4 regions of the Streptomyces sp. NPDC006435 genome follow, and region 3 is predicted to be linked to each of the others. Evidence: riboswitches for the same ligand, from Rfam matches in the RefSeq annotation. Region 3 holds a riboswitch; each other region holds the start of a gene.
The links. A riboswitch is a leader RNA that binds a small molecule or an ion and turns the genes downstream of it on or off. The one in region 3 is predicted to bind cyclic di-AMP.

Region 1 (5,344 bases), on a different contig from region 3:
GAAGGTAGTGCAGATGCGTACGGGCCAGCTGCCTGATGTACGCGTCGTCCTGGAGGCGCGCCTTCTCGTCGCGCAGCTCCTCGGTACGGGTCCGCGCCTCCTCGGCCAGTCGCTCCTGTTCGGCGATCTCGTCCCGCTGCGAGACGTAGCTGCGCATCGGGTACGCGAGCGCGACCACCAGGGAGCAGACGACGAGGGCGAGGAACGCCGCCCGGCCGGTGAGCCGTGAGCGGCGGGCCTGGCGGCGGCTCTGGGACCGGTAGACGCGGGCGGCGGTCTGCTCGCCGAGCAGCCGCAGCCGGGTCGCGGTGGAGAACCGGTCCCGGTCCTTCGCGGCCATTTCTCCGCCTCCCCAATACGCACCCGATACGCACGTCCGTCCCCGCACACGGTACGGGACCGAGTGCGGGGACGGACGGACGCCATGGCCCGTACTCGCGGCGGGGCGGTCGGCGCCGTTCCCGGCGCACGCCCCGGTCCGCGGGACGGGGAACTAGTTGGCGGAACGGAACCGGGGGAACGCCGAGCGGCCCGCGTACACCGCGGCGTCGTCGAGGATCTCCTCGATGCGCAGCAGCTGGTTGTACTTGGCGACGCGCTCGGAACGGGCCGGGGCGCCGGTCTTGATCTGACCGCAGTTGGTGGCGACGGCGAGGTCGGCGATGGTGACGTCCTCGGTCTCGCCGGAGCGGTGCGACATCATGCACTTGAAGCCGTTGCGCTGGGCCAGCTCCACGGCGTCCAGGGTCTCGGTCAGCGAACCGATCTGGTTGACCTTGACGAGCAGGGCGTTGGCGGAGCCCTCCTCGATGCCGCGGGCCAGGCGCTCCGGGTTGGTGACGAACAGGTCGTCGCCGACGAGCTGGACCTTGGAGCCGAGCTTGTCGGTGATGACCTTCCAGCCGGCCCAGTCGTCCTCGTACAGCGGGTCCTCGATGGAGACCAGCGGGTACGCGGAGACGAGCTCCTCGTAGTACTCGGTCATCTCGGCGGCCGAGCGGGACTTGCCCTCGAACTCGTACTTGCCGTCCTTGTAGAACTCGGACGCGGCGACGTCGAGCGCGAGCGCGATGTCCTTGCCCGGGACGTAGCCGGCTTCCTTGACGGCTTCCAGGATGAGGTCGAGGGCGGCGCGGTTCGAGTCCAGGTTCGGCGCGAAGCCGCCCTCGTCACCGAGGCCGGTCGACAGGCCCTTGGCCTTCAGGACCTTCTTCAGCGTGTGGTAGACCTCGGCACCCCAGCGCAGGGCCTCGGAGAAGGACTCCGCGCCGATCGGGGCGATCATGAACTCCTGGATGTCCACGTTGGAGTCGGCGTGCGAACCGCCGTTGAGGATGTTCATCATCGGAACGGGCAGCAGGTGCGCGTTCGGGCCGCCCAGGTAGCGGAACAGCGGCAGGTCCGAGGCCTCGGACGCGGCGTGGGCGACGGCCAGCGAGACGCCGAGGATGGCGTTGGCGCCGAGCGAGCCCTTGTTCTCCGTGGCGTCCAGGTCGAACATCGCCTGGTCGATCAGCCGCTGCTCGGTGGCGTCGTAGCCGACGAGCTCCGGGCCGATCTGCTCGATCACGGCGAGGACGGCCTTCTCGACGCCCTTGCCCTGGTAGCGGTTGGGGTCACCGTCACGAAGCTCGATGGCCTCGAACGCACCGGTGGAGGCGCCGGACGGGACGGCAGCACGGCCCGTGCTGCCGTCGTCGAGGCCGACCTCGACCTCGACCGTGGGGTTTCCGCGGGAGTCGAGGATTTCCCGGGCTACGACGACGTCGATGGACGGCACGAGGCATCTCCTTCTGGGATATGACGCTGGTTGTGCAGGGTCGCTTTGGCCTTGCGACAAGAGCCTAACCGGCCCGGCCCGATCAGCCCGACGACCGCCCGTCCCCTGGGACGAAAAAGGACCCGGGGGCGGACAATGCGGGATGAAAGACCAGATTTTTACCGGCTGGTAACTACAGGAGTTGAACAGTCCCTCCCCTTTTACGGGCACCCCTCCCCCTTACGGGGAGGAGGACTCCGGCGGCGGGGGCCCGCCCGTGAGGGCCGGGGCCGTCCGCGCGGCGGGAAGGCGGAAACCCCGGCCCGCGCGTACGGAGGGTCGCGCGGGCCGGGGCCGCCGGGGAGGAGAGGGTCCCGGCTACTTCGTCAGGTGCAGCTGCTGACCCGGGTAGATCAGGTCGGCGTTCTCGACGATGTCCTTGTTCAGCTCGAACAGCTTCTGCCAGCCGCCCTCGACGTCCTGGTCGGCGGCGATCTTGCTCAGCGAGTCGCCGGTGACGACCTTGTACTCGCCGTCGCCCTTCTTGACCTTCTTGCCGGTCGGGGTGGTGACGGTCTTCTTGGCCTCGGCCCGCGGGGCGGCGGAGCGCTCGGAGCGGGAGGCGGCGGGGGCCTCGGTGCGCTCCTGCTTCGGCTGGGCCTGGCGGGTCGGCTGCGACTGCTGCTTCGGGGCGGCCGGGGTGCTCTGCTGCTGGGTGGAGCCGGACTTCTCGGTGGAGCCGGAGGAGCCGGTGTCGACGCCCGGGTCGACGCCGTCGTTGGTCAGGCCGCCGGCACCGGCGCAGGCCCAGGCACCCGGGCCCTGCAAGTCGAGGAGGCGCTCGGCGGTGGCGATCTGCTGGGCCTTGGTGGCCAGGTCGGCGCGGGGGGCGTACTGCAGACCACCGGCGGCGGCCCAGCTGGACTGGGAGAACTGCAGGCCACCGTAGTAGCCGTTGCCGGTGTTGATCGACCAGTTGCCACCGGACTCGCACTGGGCGACGGCGTCCCAGGTGGCGACGGAGGCGGCGGAGGCGCTGGTCGCACCCATCAGGGGGGCGGCGACGGCGGCACCGGTGACACCGGCGAGCGTGGCGATGCGGACGGCCTTGGACGGGCGGCGGTGCTTGCCCTTGCTGGAAAACAGCATGGAACTTCTCCTCACCGACGCCTACGAGGTGAGCTGTCGGGTTCGGGCCAAGTGAGTTGCCCGGTCGCACGTCCTAGCACGCGACTTCACCCCAAGCCGGTCCTGATGCGTCCTTCGACGATCGGGGCCGGCGCCTACCTGGGTCCCCCGCTCCTGCCTACGGCGCTTTACGCGTCTGTTCCCTCCGACCGACGGCAGGATTCGGCGTGACGGTCGACGGGGCCCGCGGTGCGAGCGGTTCCGACCGTAAACATACGCAACCCCCACATTCAAAGATGGACACATCGGACAATAAGCCCTTACTTGCATCTGAGGATCTGTTGTTTCCGCAGGTCGGACCCGATGTGCGGGGGTTCCCGGCGCGCGACACGCCAGTTGACGCAAAGAGACCCATGTCTCACTTACGCATAAGTGGACATAGGCCCCTGAACTGCCCCGGTTTCGGGGTCTTTTTCAGCCGGTTGTCAGGCCGCTCTCACTCGGCTCTCACTCGGCCCTCACATCGAGGTCGAGCCGCTGGCCGGGAAGGATGAGGTCCGGGTCGGAGCCGACCTCGGCCCTGTTCGCCTCGTACAGCGCGGCCCACCCACCAGGGACCTTCTGCTCGTCGGCGATGGCCCAGAGGTTGTCACCGGGGCGGACGGTGTACGGGTCGGCGGCGACCGGGGCATCCGTGTCGCGCGCGCCGTCACCGCCGCGGGAGGCGTGACGGCCCGACTCGCGGCCCTCGTCGGCGCCGGCCCCGCGGCCGTTCTCGACGGCCGGGGCGCCGCGATGCTTGCCGCCCTGACCGCTGGACGATTCAGGTGAACCGGACGGGACGGACTTCCCGGGCGTGTCGGCAGGGTCCTCCGTGGAGCCCTCCGCGGAGCCCTCCGCGGGCGGGGTCGTGGGGGTTGTGGACGAGGGATCCGGCGACGGCGTGACCGTCCCCGACGGCTCGTCGGCGCCGCCCGGTCCGGACGAACCGTCCTCGCCGTCCACCGCACCCGCGCCGTCCGTGTCGCCCGTGGCGCCGTCCGACGGGCCGGCCTCGTCGGCCGGGGTCTTCGACGGCTTCCCGGTGGACTTGCCGTCCTGCCCCGGGTCGACGGAGGGCGCGGTCCCCGGGTCGACGCCGGGCAGCGTCCCGTCCGTCGCGAGGCCGGAGATGACCGCACAGCTGGGCCACGCCTGCGGCCCCTGGTCCTCCAGGACCTTCTGGGCCACGGCAATCTGCTGCGCCCGGCTGGCGAGGTCGGCGCGCTCGGCGTACGACTCGCCGCCGTACGCCTTCCAGGTCTCCGGCGAGAGCTGGAGCCCGCCGTAGGAGCCGTTGCCGAAGTCGGCGCTCCATGTGCCGCCGCTCTCGCACTCGGCCACCCGGTCCCAGGTCGTGGCGTCGGCCGCGTGCGCACCGGACGCGCCGAGCAGCGGGATGGCGATGGCGGACCCGGTCACGCCCGCGGCGACGACGATGGCGGGTGCCTGACGGGGGCGACGGTGTTTGCCGTTCGCGGAGCCCATGGGGTTGCCTTCCGTGTAGCTGACGTGTGACTGGTGGGTCGAACGGTGAACCTAGCTGGACTCGAACGGGAGTCACAAGTCGATGCAGCGCGGATCACGTAAAAGTCACAGAGTTGACGAGGCGTCACTTCCGGGCCGCCCGGACTCCGGCGTGAACTCCACCGGGAGGGTGCGCAGTCCGCGCATGATGAGCCCGCCACGCCACCGCAAATCACCGGATTCCACCGCGAGCCGCAGGTCGGGAAGGCGTCTCAGCAGCGTGGTGAGCGCGGTCCGGCCCTCCAGCCGGGCGAGCGGCGCGCCCAGGCAGTAGTGGATGCCGTGCCCGTACCCGAGGTGCTGATTGTCACGCCGCGCGAGGTCCAGGGTGTCGGGGTCCGTGAAGCGTTCCGGGTCGCGGTCGGCGGCGGCGAGCACCACGAGCACGGGATCCCCGGCCGCGATGTCCTGACCGCCGAGCGTCAGCGGCTCGGTGGCGAACCGCCAGGTCGCCAGCTCGACCGGACCGTCGTACCGCAGCAGCTCCTCGATCCCGGTCTCCAGCAGCCCGCCCCCGTCCGTGTCGACGGAGTGCTGGAGCAGGGCGCGCTGCTCCGGGTCGCGCAGCAGGGAGTGGACGCCGTTTCCGATGAGGTTGACCGTCGTCTCGAACCCGGCGAAGAGCAGGATGAAGGCCATCGCCGCGGCCTCGTTCTCGGTGAGGTGCTCGCCATGGTCGCTGGCCCGGATCAGCCCCGAGATCAGGTCCTCCCCCGGGTTCTCGCGCTTGCGGTGGATCAGCTCGGCGAGGTAGCCGCGCATCTTCTTCACCGATCTGGCCACCCCGCCGCGCGGGCCGCCGCCGTGGCGGATCATCATCCCCGCCCAGTCCCGGAAGTCGTCCTGGTCCTCGGGCGGCACGCCCAGCAGGTCGCAGATCGCGTAGATGGG
Region 2 (5,344 bases), on a different contig from region 3:
GCTCGGTAGCTCGCTGGGCTCATAACCCAGAGGTCGCAGGTTCAAATCCTGTCCCCGCTACTGAAGAGTCAGGCCCGGCACGCATGCAGCGTGCCGGGCCTGACTCGTTTCGTTCTCCCGCCCAGATCCCTCCATTGGCCGATGAGCGGTCGCCGCGTCGTTCCGTTCCGGGGAGTCTGGGGGCGGGGCGCGGTTCCGTCCGCAGCCGCGGACGTACCGGGCAGGAGACCAACGGGTGGTGTGGAAGCGGGAACAGCGGCGCGGCGGGCACGCCGAGGGCGGCGTCGGCACCCGGCGGTTCGTGCGGGCGATGCCCGCCCTGATGATCATCGGCGGGCTGGTCTTCGACGCCTTCACGCCGCCGACCTTCACCGCCATCCCGCTGTTCGTCGCGGCGCCGCTGATCGCCGCCCCGTTCTTCTCGCTGTCCAGCACCGTCCGCACCGGTATCGCCTCGATGCTGGCCGTCATCGCGCTGCGGCTGTCCAGCAGCACGCTGCCCGAAGTGGTGCCGCTGATCGAGCTGCTGACCCTGGCCACCGTCTCGGTCCTCGCGGTCGTGATCAACACGGTGGTGCGGCGCGGCAACGAGCAGCTGGCCTCCGCGCGGGCCATCGCGGAGACCGCCATGCGCGCGGTGCTGCCGAAGCCGTCCGAGCGGATCGGCGGACTGCACGTGGCGGCGCGTTACGTGGCGGCGCAGGCGGACGAGTTCGTCGGCGGCGACCTGTTCGCCGTGACGGACACCCCGTACGGGGTGCGCCTGGTGGTCGGGGACGTGCGGGGCAAGGGCCTCGAAGCCGTGGGGACGGTGGCGGTGGTCATCGGGGCGTTCCGCGAGGCGGCGGAGCAGGAGCGCTCGCTGGAGGGCGTGGCGTGGCGGCTGGAGCGGGCGCTGGCGCGGGAGGAGACGAGGAGGGGCGGGCTCGACGCGCTGGAGGGGTTCATCACCGCCGTGCTGGCGGAGATCCCGTCCGGGCTGTCCCGGGTGCGCGTCGTCAACCGCGGCCACCCCGAACCGATCCTGCTGCATCCCGACGGGGCGCTGGAGGTGCTGAGGCCCACCGAGCCCGCGCTGCCGCTCGGGATGGGCCTGGGCGCGTGGTCGCAGCGGACGGACGAGTGGGACCTGCCGGCCGGGACGACCCTGCTCCTGTACACGGACGGCCTCTCCGAGGCGCGGAACGTCGAAGGGGTCTTCTACGATCCGGCGGACCGGCTGCGCGGGCGGATCTTCCCGGGGCCCGAGGAGCTGCTGTCCGCGCTGACCGACGACGTGCGCCTGCACACGGGCGGCGAGACGACCGACGACATGGCGCTGCTCGCGGTCATGTGTCCGGCGGAGGGTCAGCCGGACCGGCGCAGGACCGTGCGGATCGTCGGCCTGGAGGAGGCGTGAGGGGAGGCGTGAGGGGAGGCGCGGGAGGAGGATGCGGGAATGGTTGCGGGGTGGGCGCGGGGCCGGTTCCGTTCCTTCCGTTCGCGATGCCACCGTACGTAATCGAAAGGCGCCGCTCCGCATAACGTTTGACGCAACGTCAGAAACGGGATAATGACTGAGGTGCGGTCAACTCATACGTTTTCATTGAGTTATGTCCCGTAAAGTCCAGGCCAAAGACGTGAACGATCAGTGGGAACAGCTTGGAATGCGGCCCCGGTGTCTATTAACGTTCGATAACGCAGCGCGGTCGTCCCAGCCGTCGCCAGTGGCGGCACCGTGCGCGAGCGCCGAATTCCGCAAGGGAACCGGGGAACCACCTATATGGGGTGAATCGGACGCCTGTGTCTCGTGAGAGGCAGAGGAGCCCGTAGGAGACCTTCCTGCTCCGAACCCGTCAGCTAACCCGGTAGGCGAGAAGGAAGGAAAGGAGTGCGCCCCCGTGGCGTCCAACAAGCCTGCCCCCGAGGTCCCGTCCCGGTTCACCCCCGACTACGGCTTCGGCTCCGACTTCCCCGCGCAGCGCGGCTCCGACTTCGGTTCCGACGCGGCGGCCACCGGGACGGTGACGACGGCGTACGGCAGCGACTACGGCACCGGCCATGGCGGCGACTTCACCACCGAGTTCAGCGGTGACTTCAACGACGGCTTCGGCGGCGACTTCCGCGCCGAGGGCAACGGCGGCGAGCCCGCGCGCAGCCTGGAGGAGTGGAACCCCACCGAGGAGTCCGTCCGCCCCGTGCGCGGCCGGCACCGCGTCGCCAAGCAGCGCAGCGGACTCGCCCGCAGTTCGACGGTGCTGGGCGTCGGCGTCATCGCGGCGGTCGGTGCGGGCGGCATGGCCACCGCGCAGAGCAAGCCGCCGGTCTCCATCTCCGTCCCCGACTCCATCACGGAGAACCTCCCCGACGCCGCGTCACTTCCCGGCGTGGGCGCACTGTTCTCCGACGACTCGGACAAGGACGCGTCCGAGGACGTCACCGCCACCGCCCCGCTGACCTCCGCCGGCATCACCGTCGCCGAGGCCGAGCAGGGCAGGACGGACGCGGGCGAGGCGCTCCGTGTCCGCATCCTCCAGCAGGCCGAGCAGCAGCAGGACGCGGCCGTCGCCGAGGCCAAGGCCGCCGAGGAGAAGGTGGCCGCCGAGAAGGCCGCCGCCGAGGCGAAGAAGCAGCAGGACGAGGCCGAGGCCAAGGCCGCCGCCGAGAAGAAGAAGGCGGAGGAGGAGGCCAAGAAGAAGGCGGAGGCCGCGCGGCTCGCCAAGCTCGCCGCCAGCTACGCCGTTCCGACCTTCTCGTACACGATCACCTCGACCTTCGGGCAGGCCGGTTCGATGTGGTCCTCCGGCCACCACACCGGCCTCGACTTCGCCGCCCCGACCGGAACCCCGATCAAGGCCGTGCACAGCGGCACGATCAAGTCGGCCGGTCTGGCCGGTTCGTACGGCTACCGCACGGTGCTGGAGCTGGAGGACGGTACGGAGATCTGGTACTGCCACCAGTCCTCGATCGGCGTCGGCGTCGGCCAGAAGGTCACCACCGGCGAGACCATCGGCCGGGTCGGTGCGACCGGCAACGTGACCGGACCGCACCTCCACCTGGAGATCCACACCCCCGACGGCACGGGCGTCGACCCGATGGCCTGGCTCCGCGGCAAGGGCCTCAACATCTGAGGCGACCCGGCCCGACCCGGTCCACCGGCCCATGAACCCCGGCAGTCCTGACGCTCACCCCCCGACGTCAGGGCTGCCGGTTCGTCTTGAGCGGCACAGGACCCGGAACCCGGAACGGCAGTCCCGACCGGGCCGACGGGCCGACGGGCCGACGGGCTGTCGGGGACAGCGAACCCGAACGAACCCGTCGGGAACGACGAACCCGCAGGAAACAACGAGCCCGTCGGAATAGCGGGCCCGTTGGAATTCGTTGATCCACTTATGACTTCTCTTCGTAAGCTGGGCTCCTCCGACCTCCAGGTCTTCCCGCTCGCACTCGGTGGCAACGTCTTCGGCTGGACCGCCGACGAGGCGCAGTCGTTCGCCGTGCTGGACGCCTACGTCGAGGCCGGGGGCAACTTCATCGACACCGCCGACGTGTACTCGGCCTGGGTCCCGGGCAACGAGGGCGGTGAGTCCGAGACCGTCATCGGCAAGTGGCTCGCCGCGCGCGGCAACCGTTCCGACGTCGTCGTCGCCACGAAGGGCGGCGCCCACCCCGAGTACAAGGGGCTCTCCTCCGCCACCGTCAAGGCCGCCGCCGAGGAGTCGCTGCGCCGGCTCGGCACCGACCACATCGACCTCTACTACACGCACTTCGACGACGAGACCGTGCCGGTCGAGGAGATCATCACCGCCCTGGACCAGCTGGTGAAGGAGGGCAAGGTCCGGGAGATCGCCGCCTCCAACATCAGCGCCGAGCGGCTCCGGGCGTCCCTGGACTTCTCGGAGCGCGAGGGGCTGGCGCGCTACGTCGCCCTCCAGCCGCACTACAACCTGGTCTCCCGCGACACCTACGAGGGCGAGCTCCAGGACACGGCCGCCCGCGCCGGGCTCGCCGCCGTGCCGTACTACGCCCTGGCCTCCGGCTTCCTCACCGGCAAGTACCGTCCGGGCGCCGTGGTGGACAGCGCGCGGGCGCAGAGCGCCGGTCAGTACCTGGAGTCGGAGCGGGGGCAGAAGGTCCTGGCCGCGCTGGACAAGGTCGCCCAGGAGCACGACGCGCAGATCGCGACCGTCGCGCTGGCCTGGCTCGCTTCCCGGCCGACCGTCGCCGCGCCGATCGCCTCGGCCCGTACGGTCGAGCAGCTGCCCGCGCTGGTGGCCGTCGCGGACCTCACGCTGACCGAGCAGGACCTGGCCGAGCTCACCGAGGCGTCCGCCTGACGAGGACGCCCGACACGGACGTCTGACGCGGACGCCCGACGCGGACGTCTGACACGGACGCCCGACGCGGACGTCTGACGCGGACGTCGTCCGACGCAGGACTCCCGCCCGTTCCGTCCACGGCCGTTCGCCCGAGCCGTGGGCGGGGCGGGCGGTCTGTCGCGGTCCTACCGCGGGGGCAGGTAGGGGTTGTGGTTCGGTCCGGGCCCGGGGCCGTTGTGGTGACCGCCGTACCAGGTGTGCGCGGGGAACGGTCCGGCGTACGGGGGCGGCGCCGGGTGGTGGGGGCGCAGCCGGCCCGTGGCCTGCGCCGCGTACGTGAGGGCGGGCACGGCCACCTCCCTGCGCTGCCAGAGGTGGTGCAGCAGCTCCAGCTCCCGTGCCGCGAAGTCCGGTTCGGCCGCCCCGCGCCGGGCCCGCAGCCGCAGCGAGGCCAGCGACGTGGCGAACGACTCGTACTCGGCGACGGTCCGGGCGGCCGCCTTGCCGTGGGCCGTGGCCCGCGCCAGGTCCCCGGCCGTCGGGACGGGAGCGGCGACCGGCCCGTGGCCCGGCCACCCCGCCCCGTACGGGACCGGCCCCCGCGCCGCGATGACGTGTCGGCGGCGGGCCTCGTCACGGGCCAGGCCGCGGGCCCGCATCGAGGCGAGGGCGAGCGGTTCCGCCGGGGTCAGCCAGCCGGCCGCAGCGTAGGCGGGTAGCTCGGCGCAGAGCGTGCGCAGCTCGCGTTGGCGCGACCAGATCGCCAGCCAGGTCACCAGCCCGAAGGCCGGGACCATGAACAGCCCGTACACGGCGTAGAAGCCGTACGGGCCGAAGGTCGCCGACCCGTTCCACAGCGCGTGCATGCCCATGGCGAGGACGAGGCCCAGCAGCGGCAGCACGATCCGCAGGACGCGCCGGCGCCGGGCGACCGTCGCGGCGATCCCGAAGCCGATGCCGGTCAGCACCGTGAAGAGCGGGTGCGCGAACGGCGACATCACCACCCGTACGAAGAACGTCGCGGCCGTCACCGACACGGCACCGGC
Region 3 (5,344 bases):
CCGGCTCTCGGTGCTGTTCACGCCGTGGGGCGAGGGACTGGTCCGCTCCTGGTACCGCCGTGCGCTGGTCGAGCTGGCGCAGTTGCCGCACATCCGCCGGGTCGCGATCCAGACCAATCTCAGCAGTCGTACGGGGTGGCTGGCCGAGGCGGGCGGGGCCGGGCTCGGGAAGATCGCGCTCTGGTGCACGTACCACCCGGGGCAGACGCCGTACGAGAGGTTCCTCGGCAAGTGCCGGGAGCTGACCGCGATGGGCGTCCGGCACAGCGTCGGGATCGTCGGGCTCGACGAGCACCTGGCGGAGGCGCGGCGGCTGCGGGCCGCGCTGCCGGACGAGGTCTACCTGTGGGTGAACGCGGCGGAGGGCCACACCTACACGGACGAGGAGGCGGACCGCTGGACGGCCGTCGACCCGCTCTTCCCCTACAGCCGGCACCCGCACCGGTCGGCGGGGCTGCCCTGCCGGACCGGTGAGTCGGTCGTCTCGGTGGACGGGGAGGGCACGGTGCGGCGCTGCCACTTCGTGCCGGCGGAGCTCGGCAACCTCTACGACGGGAGCTACCGGCGGGCGCTCGGGCCGCGGGCCTGCCCGCTGGCGGTCTGCGACTGCCACATCGGGTACGTGCACCTGGAGACGCTGCCGCTGTACGACGTCTTCGCGGGCGGGGTGCTGGAGCGGATACCGGCGGCGTCGCCGCCGTCCCTCCTCGGACGGGCCTGAGAGGCCCGGATCCGTCCGTCGCACGGCCGGGTCCGGGCCGTCCGCTCCGTCCGGCGCCCGGTGGGAAGCATCCCTAGAGCGGCAGCAGGTCCGGCCGCTTCGCTTCGACGTGGTCGCCGGAGGACTCTCCGCGCAGCCGCCGTCCGATCCACGGCACCAGGTACTCGCGCGCCCAGTGGATGTCGTCGCGCCGCACTTCGAGCGTGCCGCGCTGGGCCTGCGGGGGCCATTCCTGGTCGGGGTCGGCCGGCACCTCCATGCCGAGGACCTGGGCGGCGCGCAGCGCGACCCTGGTGTGTCCCTCGGGCGAGAGGTGGAGCCGGTCGTCGTCCCAGGCGCGCCGGTCCTGGACGGACCGCAGCGACCACAGGTCGAGGACCGGGCACCCGTAGCGGTCCGCGACGGCCCGCACATGGGCGTTGTACGTGGCGATCTTGCCGCGCAGATGGCGCAGCACGGGGACGCCACGGGTGTCGAAGCCGGTGGTGATCATGACCGTCCCGACCGATCCGCTCAGGTCGGCGACCGCGCGCTCGAAGCGCTCGGCCACGTCGTCGGGGTCGGTGCCGGGGCGGATGATGTCGTTGCCGCCCGCGCAGAAGCTCACCAGGTCGGGGGCGAGTTCCTTGGCGCGCGGCACCTGCTCCTCGACGATCTGGTCGAGGAGGCGTCCGCGTACGGCGAGGTTGGCGTACCTGAAGTCCCCGTGGGGATCCGCGTCCGGTCCGGTGTCCGGGAGCTGGTCCGCGAGGAGTACCGCGAACCGGTCCGCCCAGCCGACGAAGGCCCCGTCCGGCCCCGGGTCGCCGACCCCTTCGGTGAAGCTGTCGCCGATCGCCGCGTACGACCCGATGACACCATTTCGGTTGATGACGCCACGTTGATTTTTTCTCGAATCGTCTGCCACAAGCGCTTATCCTGCACCGCTGAATGTGACCTACGCGACCGTAATATGGGGTTGACGGGAGGTGAGATAGACCACCCGGTCAGTTTTTGGCAAAGGGGGAATACGCCGAAGGGGCGGTGCGCCGCCGCGCACCGCCCCTTCCATGTCGCCGGGGTCGGATTCCGCCGTCCGGTTTCCCGGCCGTGCGGATCGGACGTGGATCCGTACGGATCAGACGTAGATGCCGTGCGAGGCCAGGTAGGCGATCGGGTCGATGTCCGAGCCGTACGCCGGACCCGTGCGGACCTCGAAGTGCAGGTGCGGACCGGTGGAGTTGCCGGTGGAGCCGGAGAGGCCGACCTGCTGCCCGGCGCTCACGCTCTGACCCGCCGAGACGGAGAGGGAGGACATGTGGCCGTACTGCGAGTAGCGGCCGTCGGCGTGCTTGATGACGACCTGGTTGCCGTACGCGCCGCCCCAGCCGGCGGTGACGACGGTGCCGGAGGTGATGGCCTTCACACTGGTGCCGGTGGAGACGGGGAAGTCGATCCCGCTGTGGCTGCCGCTGGACCAGTTGGATCCGGAGGCCCGGTAGTTGGTGGTGTGGTTGCCGGGAACCGGGTGGACGTAGCCGGAGCCGGTGCTCTGGGCGGCCGGGGCGGAGGTCGCGGCCTTGGACTCGGCGACGGGCGCGGACTTGACCGGGGCCGACTCGGCCGGGGCGGCCTGGGCCGGGGCCGACTTCTTCGCGACCGACGGCGCCGAGGGGGCCTTCGACGGGAGGGAGGAGCCGGTGCCCGTGCCGGTGGACGCGGCGCCGGCGGACGCCTTGCCGCCGAGGGTCAGCTTCATGCCCGGGAAGATCAGGCCGGGGTTCTCGCCGACGATCTGGCGGTTGTCCTGGTACAGCTTCTGCCAGCCGCCCTGGACCTTGTACTCGGCGGCGATCTTCGCCAGGTAGTCGCCGGTGACGACGGAGTACGTCGTGGTGGCGGGAGCCTGCTTCTGCGCGACCGGCTGGGCGTGCGTGGTGGTGACGGGGGCCTTCTGCGGCACGACGGCCGGGGCGGCCTGCTCCGCGGCGTGGGCGCCGGTGGCGCCGAGCAGCGGGAGCGCGATGACGGCGCCGCCGGCGCTCGCCGCGACGACGCCGCGGGCGATGGGGCCGGCCTTGGGACGACGGTGCTTACCCGATATGGGCATGAAGTGTTTCCTCTCCGGCGCCTGCGAGGTGAGCTGTCGGGTTCGGGCTGGAGATGCCCGGCCGCGCGAACGCGACTTCACCCCTAGCCGACCGGATACCGGTCGGCGGCTTACCTGGTTCCCCCGCTCCTGCCACGCGATCAGTGGATGTGAATTCCGGGCGGCGGCAGGATTGGGCGGTCCGTCCGGATTGACGGTGACCGTAGGCGAGCCGGGACGTCGAGAACAAGCCATGGGTTCCACCCCGGATTCCGCACCCGGGAAATCGGTGCGGAATTCCGGTCACACTCCGTGGATTAAGGATCATGCCTTTCCGCGCCGCGCACGGAATTCCCGACCGCCCCTTCGCCACACACCGTCACGGATATGATCCCGCTCACGAGCGGGCAACCATCTCCCCCGCACCCGGGGCAAGTTGCACCAAAAGGAACATTACGGACACACTTCGCAGGTCATCCCTTCCGAAGCCTCAGCACGCGCGCGTCGAGATCCCCCCGGAGCCCGGTGTGCAGTCCGCGGTGCAGCAGCACCGAACCGTGGTGCACCGCCCCCGTGTCCAGGCAGGTGTACGTGGCCCCGGGGTCGATCCCGCGCAGCCGCAGGGCCGGGGGCCGCTCCCGGTGGCGCTGGGTCTCCAGCCACATCAGGACCACGGTCTCCTCGCCGCGGACGTACTGGACCGCGCTGAGGCCGCCGTCCGGGGGGCGCAGCCGGTACAGCTCGCCGTGCTGCACCACCGGCCGGATCTCCTTGTACAGATCCACCCATTCCCGCGCCTCGGCGAGCTCCTCCCCGCTCCACTTCGCGAGGTCCCCGCCGATGCCGAGCACCCCGGCCATCGCACTCACGAAACGGAAGCGCAGGGAGCTGACCCTGTCGTTGAACTGGACGTTCGGACTGTCGGTGACCCAGGCGGCCATCACCCGGGCCGGGTGAATCTGACCGAAGCCCTCCTGGATGGCGAGCCGGTCCAGCGGGTCGGTGTTGTCGGAGGTCCACACCTGGTCCGTACGGGACAGGATTCCCAGGTCGATCCGCCCGCCACCGCCCGAGCAGGACTCGAACGCGACGGAGGGGTGCGCGGCCCCGAGCCGGTCGATCAGTGCGTACAGGCCGTCCACGTGCTCGATCCAGAGCTTCTGCGGATACTCCTCGCCCGGCCACCCCGCATCGGTGAAACAGCGGTTGAAATCCCATTTCACATAGTCGATGGGCGCGCTGGAGAGCAGGGTGTCCAGCTGCCCCAGGAGATATTCGCGCACATCGGCGCGGGCCAGGTTCAGCACCAGCTGATTGCGGTACTCGGTCCGCTTCCTGCCCGGGAAGTGCTGCACCCAGTCGGGGTGCGCACGATAGAGATCACTGTCCGGGTTGACCATTTCCGGTTCGACCCAGATACCGAACTGCATGCCGAGTGCGTGCACTTCGTCCGCGAGCGGCTTCAGCCCCTCGGGAAAGCGGTCCGGATTCGGCGTCCAGTCGCCGAGCCCGGCCCGGTCGCTGGTCCGCCGCCCGAACCACGCGTCGTCCACGACGAAGAGTTCCACGCCCACCCCGGCGGCGCGGGCGGCGAGGGCGCGCTGCTGCTCCAGCGAGACGTCGAAGCCGGCCGCCTCCCAGGAGTTGTAGAGCACCGGCCGGAGGCTCTCCGCGTCCGGGACCACATGGGCCAGCTGCCAGGCGTGCCAGGCGCGGCTCGCCCCGCCGAACCCCCGCCCGCTCCACAGACCGGCGAACACGGGTGTGGTGTACGACTCCCCCGGGGCGAGCCGCAGCAGTCCGGAGTCGTCGTGGCCGGCGCCGCCGGTGATCTGCACGAGCCCGTCGGGAAGCCGCTGCACGCAGATCCGCCACGACCCGGACCAGGCGAGCGCACAGCCGTACACCTCCCCGCTCCCCTCGGTCGCCGTGCCGTCGGCGTCCAGCGCGACCCACGGCAGGTGCTGGTGGCCGGTGTGGCCGCGCCTGCTGGAGGTGACGCTCTCGCCGTGCATCAGCTCCGCCCGTTCGAGCTGCGACTCCGCCGCCCAGCGCCCGTGCAGCCGGCTCAGCCGCCATCCGTCGCGGGCGGGCAGCGACCAGGCGGCCGCGTCGGCCCGCAGCAGTTCCAGCGGCGGGCCGTCCGGTCCGGCGTGGGTGACGGTGGCCCAGCGCTCGACGACGTCGGAGTCCGCCCGCATCCGGTAGTGCAGCGTGAGGGCGAGCCGGTGCACGGCGTCGGTGAAGCCGACGCGCAGTTCGTCCCCGTCCACCACGGCATCGGCGAAGGACCACTCGGTGCCCCTGACCTGCGGGGTGCGCACCGAGAGGGCCGGGCGGGCGAACCTGGGGCCGCCCTCCACGGGGTACTCCTCGCGCCCGTCGAGCCAGGACTCGAAGGCCCGGGAGGACGGCTCCGGCTCCTGGGCCAGGGACTCGGCCGCCGCGAGGGAGAGCTTCGGCCCCCAGTGCAGATGGATCAGCTCGTCCCGCTCGGTGAGGCGCAGCGCGTAACTGCTGTCCGCCCCGGTGAGCATCCAGACCCGGCCCGTATT
Region 4 (5,344 bases), on a different contig from region 3:
ACCGATGACGGGCACGGCGCGGGGCGGCCGGCCCTCGTCGGGGCCGAGCGTCCAGGCGGAGGCGTTGGCGACGGCGTAGTACACGAGGACGCCGAAGGACGAGAAGCCGATCGCCCCCCGGACGTCCGCGGTGGCGGCGACGACGGCGACCACGGCGCCCACGACGAGCTCCGCCCGGTGGGGGACCCCGAAACGCGGGTGCACCGCGGCCAGGGCGTGCGGCAGATGACGGTCACGGGCCATGGCCAGGACGGTGCGTGAGACACCCAGGACGAGCGCGAGCAGCGAGCCGAGCGCGGCGACGGCCGCACCGGCCCGGACCACGGGCACGAGACCGGGCACCCCCGCCGCACGCGCGGCCTCGGCCAGCGGCGCCGGGGAATGGGCGAGCCGGTCGGGGCCCAGGACGGCGAGCAGGGTGACGGCGACGGCGGCGTAGACGAACAGGGCGATGCCCAGTGCGAGGGGGATCGCCCGGGGAATGGTGCGCCGCGGATCGCGGACCTCCTCCCCGAGCGTGGCGATCCGCGCGTAGCCCGCGAACGCGAAGAACAGCAGGCCGGCCGCCTGGAGCACACCCCCGACCGTGGCGTCCGCACCGACGGCCAGGCGCCCGGCGTCCGCGGTGCCGCCGCCGAGCCCAACGGCGACCACCGCCGCGAGAACGGCGAGGACGAAGGCGACGACCACCCGGGTCAGCCGGGCGGACCTGTGCACGCCGACGCAGTTGAGGGCGGTCAGCGCCACCACCGCGGCGACGGCCACCAGGTGCTCCCGGCCGGGCCACACGTAGGAGCCGACGACCAGTGACATCGCCGCGCAGGAAGCCGTCTTGCCGATGACGAAGCCCCAGCCGGCGAGGTGGCCCCAGAAGTCGCCGAGGCGCTCCCTCCCGTACACGTAGGTGCCGCCGGACTCCGGGTGGCGGGCGGCCAGCCGCGCGGAGGACGTCGCGTTGCAGTAGGCCACCACCGCAGCCAGGCCCAGGCCGATCAGCAGGCCCGAACCCGCCGCGCCCGCGGCGGGCGCCGGCGCGACGAAGACACCCGCCCCGATCATCGATCCCAGGCCGATCACCACGGCGTCGAACACGCCCAGACGGCGTCTCAACCCGCCTGTTCCCGCCGATGCGTTCATCGCTCCACTTCCTGCCGGCCGCCCCGTGCGGGAGGTCCGCGGACGGCGGGGGCGCCCGATCCGGGGGCACGGTAGCCGAGCAAGGTGTCCGGCAGGGGGTGCGGTGGGACGGACAAACCCGGTGGGGGTATCGTCGGGGCTCGTACCGCAGGACCCGTACGACCGAGGAGTTCGAGGCAGCCGTGGATCGCGGAACGACGCGCGCACCGGGAGTGTCCCGGCTGCTCGTGCTGTGCGCCGTCCTGTGCGGACTGTTCCTCATGCACGGTGCCCCGGTCGGCGCGGCCGGGGGCTGCCACGACGCGATGACGACGGCCCCGGAGCCGTCCGGGCCGCTGCCCGCCGCGCCCATGGAGATGGCCGGCCACGCCGCCGCGCAGCACGGGGAGGTTCCCGTCCGGGCGGCCGAGGGCCTGCCCTCGGCGAGTGGCGAGTCGTGCGTGTTCACCCAGGCCCGTGACCGGGTGCTGCCGCTGCTCCTCGCGCTGGGCCTGGTGGTCCTGGCGGCCCGGGGTGTTGCCGGGCGCCGGGCGGCCGTGCGCGGGCCGGAGCGACGGGGGCCGCCGTTCGGCGGCAGGGACCTGCTGCTCCAGGTGTGCGTCGCGCGGACGTGACGGGGCCGCCGGTTCCGGCCCGCCGCGGCCGGACCGGTCGGACGACCCCAACCGTTCCGCGTGCCACCGACGTGGCGCGTACACCTGGAAAGAACCCAGCATGCGCGTTTCCCTGCCCACCGCTGTCCGCCGCCGTCGCGCACTCGCGACCGCCGGTACCGTCGCCGCCCTCGCCCTGGCGCTCACGGCGTGCGGCTCCTCCGACGACACGAAGTCCAACGGCTCGTCCATGCCCGGCATGAACCACGGCTCCGGCAGCGCCTCCGCACCGGCCGCCGGGGGCGGTGCGTTCAACGACGCGGACGTGAAGTTCGCGCAGGAGATGATCCCGCACCACCAGCAGGCCATCGAGATGGCGAAGCTGGCCGACGGCCGCGCCGCCGACGCCGAGATCAAGAAGCTGGCCACCGCGATCGAGCAGGCCCAGGACCCCGAGATCAACACGATGAAGGGCTGGCTGAAGTCGTGGGGCAAGCCGCTGCCGGAAGCCCCGATGGGTGACATGCCCGGAATGGATCACGGCTCGGACGGTGCGGGAATGCCCGGGATGATGTCCGACAAGGACATGGGCGACCTGAAGGCCGCCAAGGGCAAGGACTTCGACAAGAAGTTCGCCCAGCTCATGATCGCCCACCACCAGGGCGCGGTCACCATGGCCGAGGACGAGCAGAAGAAGGGCGACAACGCCGAGGCGAAGAAGCTCGCCGAGGCCGTCGTGACGGCCCAGACCGCCGAGATCGAGCAGATGAACAAGATCCTCGGAAGGCTCTGATCCCGACATGAGTGCGGGCCTGCCCGGCGGGCCCGCACTCCCCGGATTCCTCATCCGGGGAATCCGGGCGAGGAATCCAGGCGAGGGGCACGTGATCCCGCGGGCGTTCTGCTCTATTTCACCCGCCGGACCACAAGAGGGCATCTGCACCTTTTGCCCTTATTCGATGGCATTTGAAATGCGCCTTTTGTGACCACGTGGCGCGCATCACGCCCGATGCCCGTGATGTCATCCCGGGTGGGCCGGTTCCCTTTTCCTGCAAGGGAATGCTGTCGCCCGATGTGAAGTGCGTTACTGAATTATCGGCAATTCGATCTTGTGAATGAATTGCGTGCGGAATTCGGGGTCTTGTTCCTTTCGGTGTTTCTCGCCTACGGTCACCGTCAATCCGGACGGAACGCCGAATCCTGCCGCTGTCCGGCAATCCGACTCACTCGTGCACGGCAGGAACGGGGGACCCAGGCAAGCTGCCGATCCGGTATCCGGAACGGCTCGGGGTGAAGCCGCATTCGTGTGCGGCCGGGCATCTCCAGCCCGAACCCGACAGCTCACCTCGTAGGCGACGGAGAGGAATTCACCATGCTCGCAAAGGGTGCGTACCGTCGTCGCAGGCCCGTCCCGCCGGTCCGGGGTCTCATCGCCGTGGGCACGGGCGTGGCCGCCCTCGTGCTCCCGCTGGCCGTCGCCGGAACGGCGTCGGCGACACCGGCGCAGTCCGCCGTCGTCGCCGCACAGCCCGTGGCGTACACGAACGATCTGGACGGCTGGATCAAGGAGTCGCTGGCCATCATGGCCCAGCACGGCATTCCCGGCAGCTACGAGGGCATCCACCGCAACATCATGCGCGAGTCCTCCGGCAACCCCCGGGCCATCAACAACTGGGACTCCAACGCCGCCGCCGGCACGCCCTCCAAGGGGCTTCTCCAGGTCATCGACCCCACGTTCCGCGCCTACCACGTGCCCGGTACGTCGATGGACAGCTACGACCCGGTCGCCAACATCACGGCGGCGTGCAACTACGCCGCCGCCAGGTACGGGTCCATCGACAACGTCAACGGGGCCTACTGACACACCGCGTGGTCAGTCCGGTCGCGGGGGCGCCCAGTCGGCGTGCCGCAGTACGGCGCGGACGGTGACCCGCGACGGCGCCAGCCGCAGCGCCGCGTCGCGCAGCGCGATCGCTGCGGGATGCGACAGCTGCTGCCCCATCCGGCCCGCCCGACGAGCCGCCCTCGCGACCGACTGGCTGCGGGGGCGGCGCTCGGCGTCGTAGCGGCGGAGCGCCGACTCGACGGAGGGCCCGGCGCGGAGCGCGGCGGCCAGCGACACCGCGTCCTCCAAAGCCTGGCAGGCGCCCTGGCCGAGGTTCGGGGTCATCGCGTGGGCGGCGTCGCCGAGGAGGGCGACCCGCCCGACCGCGTAGGAGGGCAGCGGGGTGACCAGCTCGTTGACGTCGTGGTGCAGCACGGCGCCGGGCCGGGTCGCCGCCAGCAGGGCCGGAATGGGGTCGTGCCAGTCGCCGAACCGGCGGCGGACCTCGGCGAGCGGGTCCGGATGACGCACCCCGGCGGGTGAGTTGAACACCGCGTGCCACTCGGCCCGGCCGTCCGCGAACACGATGTGACCGAACTCGGCCCCCCGGCCCCAGGTCAGCTCGAAGTCGGTGTTCAGCTCCACCGGTGACTCCGTGATGGCGCGCAGCACCGTCGAACCGCTGTGGACCGGGCCGGGGTGCTCGGGGAAGAGCTGCGCGCGCAACCGGCTGTTCACTCCGTCGGCGGCCACGACCAGCTCCGCTTCGAGAACGGTGCCGCTCGCGGCGAGCCGTATCCGGGAGGCGTCGGAGCGGTCGACGGAGGTCACCTCGGCCCCGGTGACCAGGGACCCGGCGGGCAGCGCCGCGCGCAGCAGCCGGTGCAGCACGGCCCGGGGGATGCCCACGATCGGGGTGCCCAGTTCGCGCTCCAGGGCCGCCCCGTCCATGCGCGCCAGCAGGCGTCCGTCCGGGGTCCGGGTGCCGCCGGTGTACTGGGGGCGGGCGGCCGCGCGCACCTCGGCCCCGACACCGAGGGCGTCCAGCGCGCGGATGCCGTTCGCGTGCAGGGAGATGCCCGCGCCCGCGTCGTCCGGTCCGGCGCCGCGCTCGACGATGGTCGTCTCCCAGCCGGCGCGGCGCAGCCCGATCGCGGCGGCCAGTCCGCCGATGCCCCCGCCGACCACCACCGCGCTGCCGCCCATGCAGGCCCCTCCTTCGTCCCGTACCGTCACGTCCCCGGTCTTCTACAGCTGTAGAAGGAGGGTACTACCCCGTTTCTACAGGTGTAGAAACGGGTGTAGAAAGAGGGGATGAGTACCGATCGACGCACCGTTCTCGCCGACGCGGCCATCGAGGTGCTGGCCGACGAGGGGATGCGCGGACTGACCCACCGGGCCGTGGACCGGGCGGCAGGTCTGCCCCCGGGCACCACCTCGGCCTACTTCCGCACCCGCCGGGCCCTGCTCACCGGGCTCGTCCGGCGGCTCGTCGAACGGGACCAGGCGGAGCTGCGGGAGGCGGGGGAGCGGGCCCCGGTGCCGCGGACCCCCGGCGAACTCGCGGACGGGCTCGCCGCGTTCGTCGCGGAACGGCTCACCGGTGAGGGGCGTCGGCGGTCGCTCGCCCGCTATGCGTGCGTGGTCGAGAGCGTGTGCCATCCGGAACTGCGCGAGATCCTCGTACCGCGCCGGAACGCGGCACGGGAGATCGTGCGGGAGTTCCTGGACGCACGGGGTGTGGCGGACGCCGAGGGGCGCACCCTCACCCTGCTGGCCTGCGTGGACG

Region 1: linked by a shared signal. The riboswitch ahead of ABZZ04_RS06425 (transglycosylase family protein) and the one ahead of ABZZ04_RS14295 (peptidoglycan DD-metalloendopeptidase family protein) in region 3 are both predicted to bind cyclic di-AMP.
Region 2: linked by a shared signal. The riboswitch ahead of ABZZ04_RS02030 (M23 family metallopeptidase) and the one ahead of ABZZ04_RS14295 (peptidoglycan DD-metalloendopeptidase family protein) in region 3 are both predicted to bind cyclic di-AMP.
Region 4: linked by a shared signal. The riboswitch ahead of ABZZ04_RS31780 (transglycosylase SLT domain-containing protein) and the one ahead of ABZZ04_RS14295 (peptidoglycan DD-metalloendopeptidase family protein) in region 3 are both predicted to bind cyclic di-AMP.

Annotation. Positions count from the first base shown of each region.
Region 1 covers NZ_JBEXPY010000004.1:90,000-95,343, forward strand. Annotated here, with positions in the region: gene ABZZ04_RS06415 (septum formation initiator family protein) at 1-340, opposite strand, end outside; gene eno (phosphopyruvate hydratase) at 494-1,780, opposite strand; gene ABZZ04_RS06425 (transglycosylase family protein) at 2,138-2,908, opposite strand; cyclic di-AMP (ydaO/yuaA leader) riboswitch at 2,912-3,083, opposite strand; gene ABZZ04_RS06430 (transglycosylase family protein) at 3,395-4,414, opposite strand; gene ABZZ04_RS06435 (cytochrome P450) at 4,520-5,344, opposite strand, start outside.
Region 2 covers NZ_JBEXPY010000001.1:447,448-452,791, forward strand. Annotated here, with positions in the region: tRNA gene ABZZ04_RS02020 (tRNA-Met) at 1-60, shown strand, start outside; gene ABZZ04_RS02025 (PP2C family protein-serine/threonine phosphatase) at 239-1,399, shown strand; cyclic di-AMP (ydaO/yuaA leader) riboswitch at 1,717-1,869, shown strand; gene ABZZ04_RS02030 (M23 family metallopeptidase) at 1,881-3,110, shown strand; gene ABZZ04_RS02035 (aldo/keto reductase) at 3,372-4,316, shown strand; gene ABZZ04_RS02040 (PrsW family intramembrane metalloprotease) at 4,484-5,344, opposite strand, start outside.
Region 3 covers NZ_JBEXPY010000011.1:84,874-90,217, reverse strand. Annotated here, with positions in the region: gene ABZZ04_RS14305 (STM4011 family radical SAM protein) at 1-721, shown strand, start outside; gene ABZZ04_RS14300 (SGNH/GDSL hydrolase family protein) at 795-1,628, opposite strand; gene ABZZ04_RS14295 (peptidoglycan DD-metalloendopeptidase family protein) at 1,839-2,810, opposite strand; cyclic di-AMP (ydaO/yuaA leader) riboswitch at 2,814-2,966, opposite strand; gene ABZZ04_RS14290 (alpha-galactosidase) at 3,263-5,344, opposite strand, start outside.
Region 4 covers NZ_JBEXPY010000045.1:7,482-12,825, forward strand. Annotated here, with positions in the region: gene ABZZ04_RS31765 (APC family permease) at 1-1,137, opposite strand, end outside; gene ABZZ04_RS31770 (hypothetical protein) at 1,320-1,751, shown strand; gene ABZZ04_RS31775 (DUF305 domain-containing protein) at 1,852-2,523, shown strand; cyclic di-AMP (ydaO/yuaA leader) riboswitch at 2,912-3,098, shown strand; gene ABZZ04_RS31780 (transglycosylase SLT domain-containing protein) at 3,103-3,591, shown strand; gene ABZZ04_RS31785 (FAD-dependent monooxygenase) at 3,604-4,761, opposite strand; gene ABZZ04_RS31790 (TetR family transcriptional regulator C-terminal domain-containing protein) at 4,870-5,344, shown strand, end outside.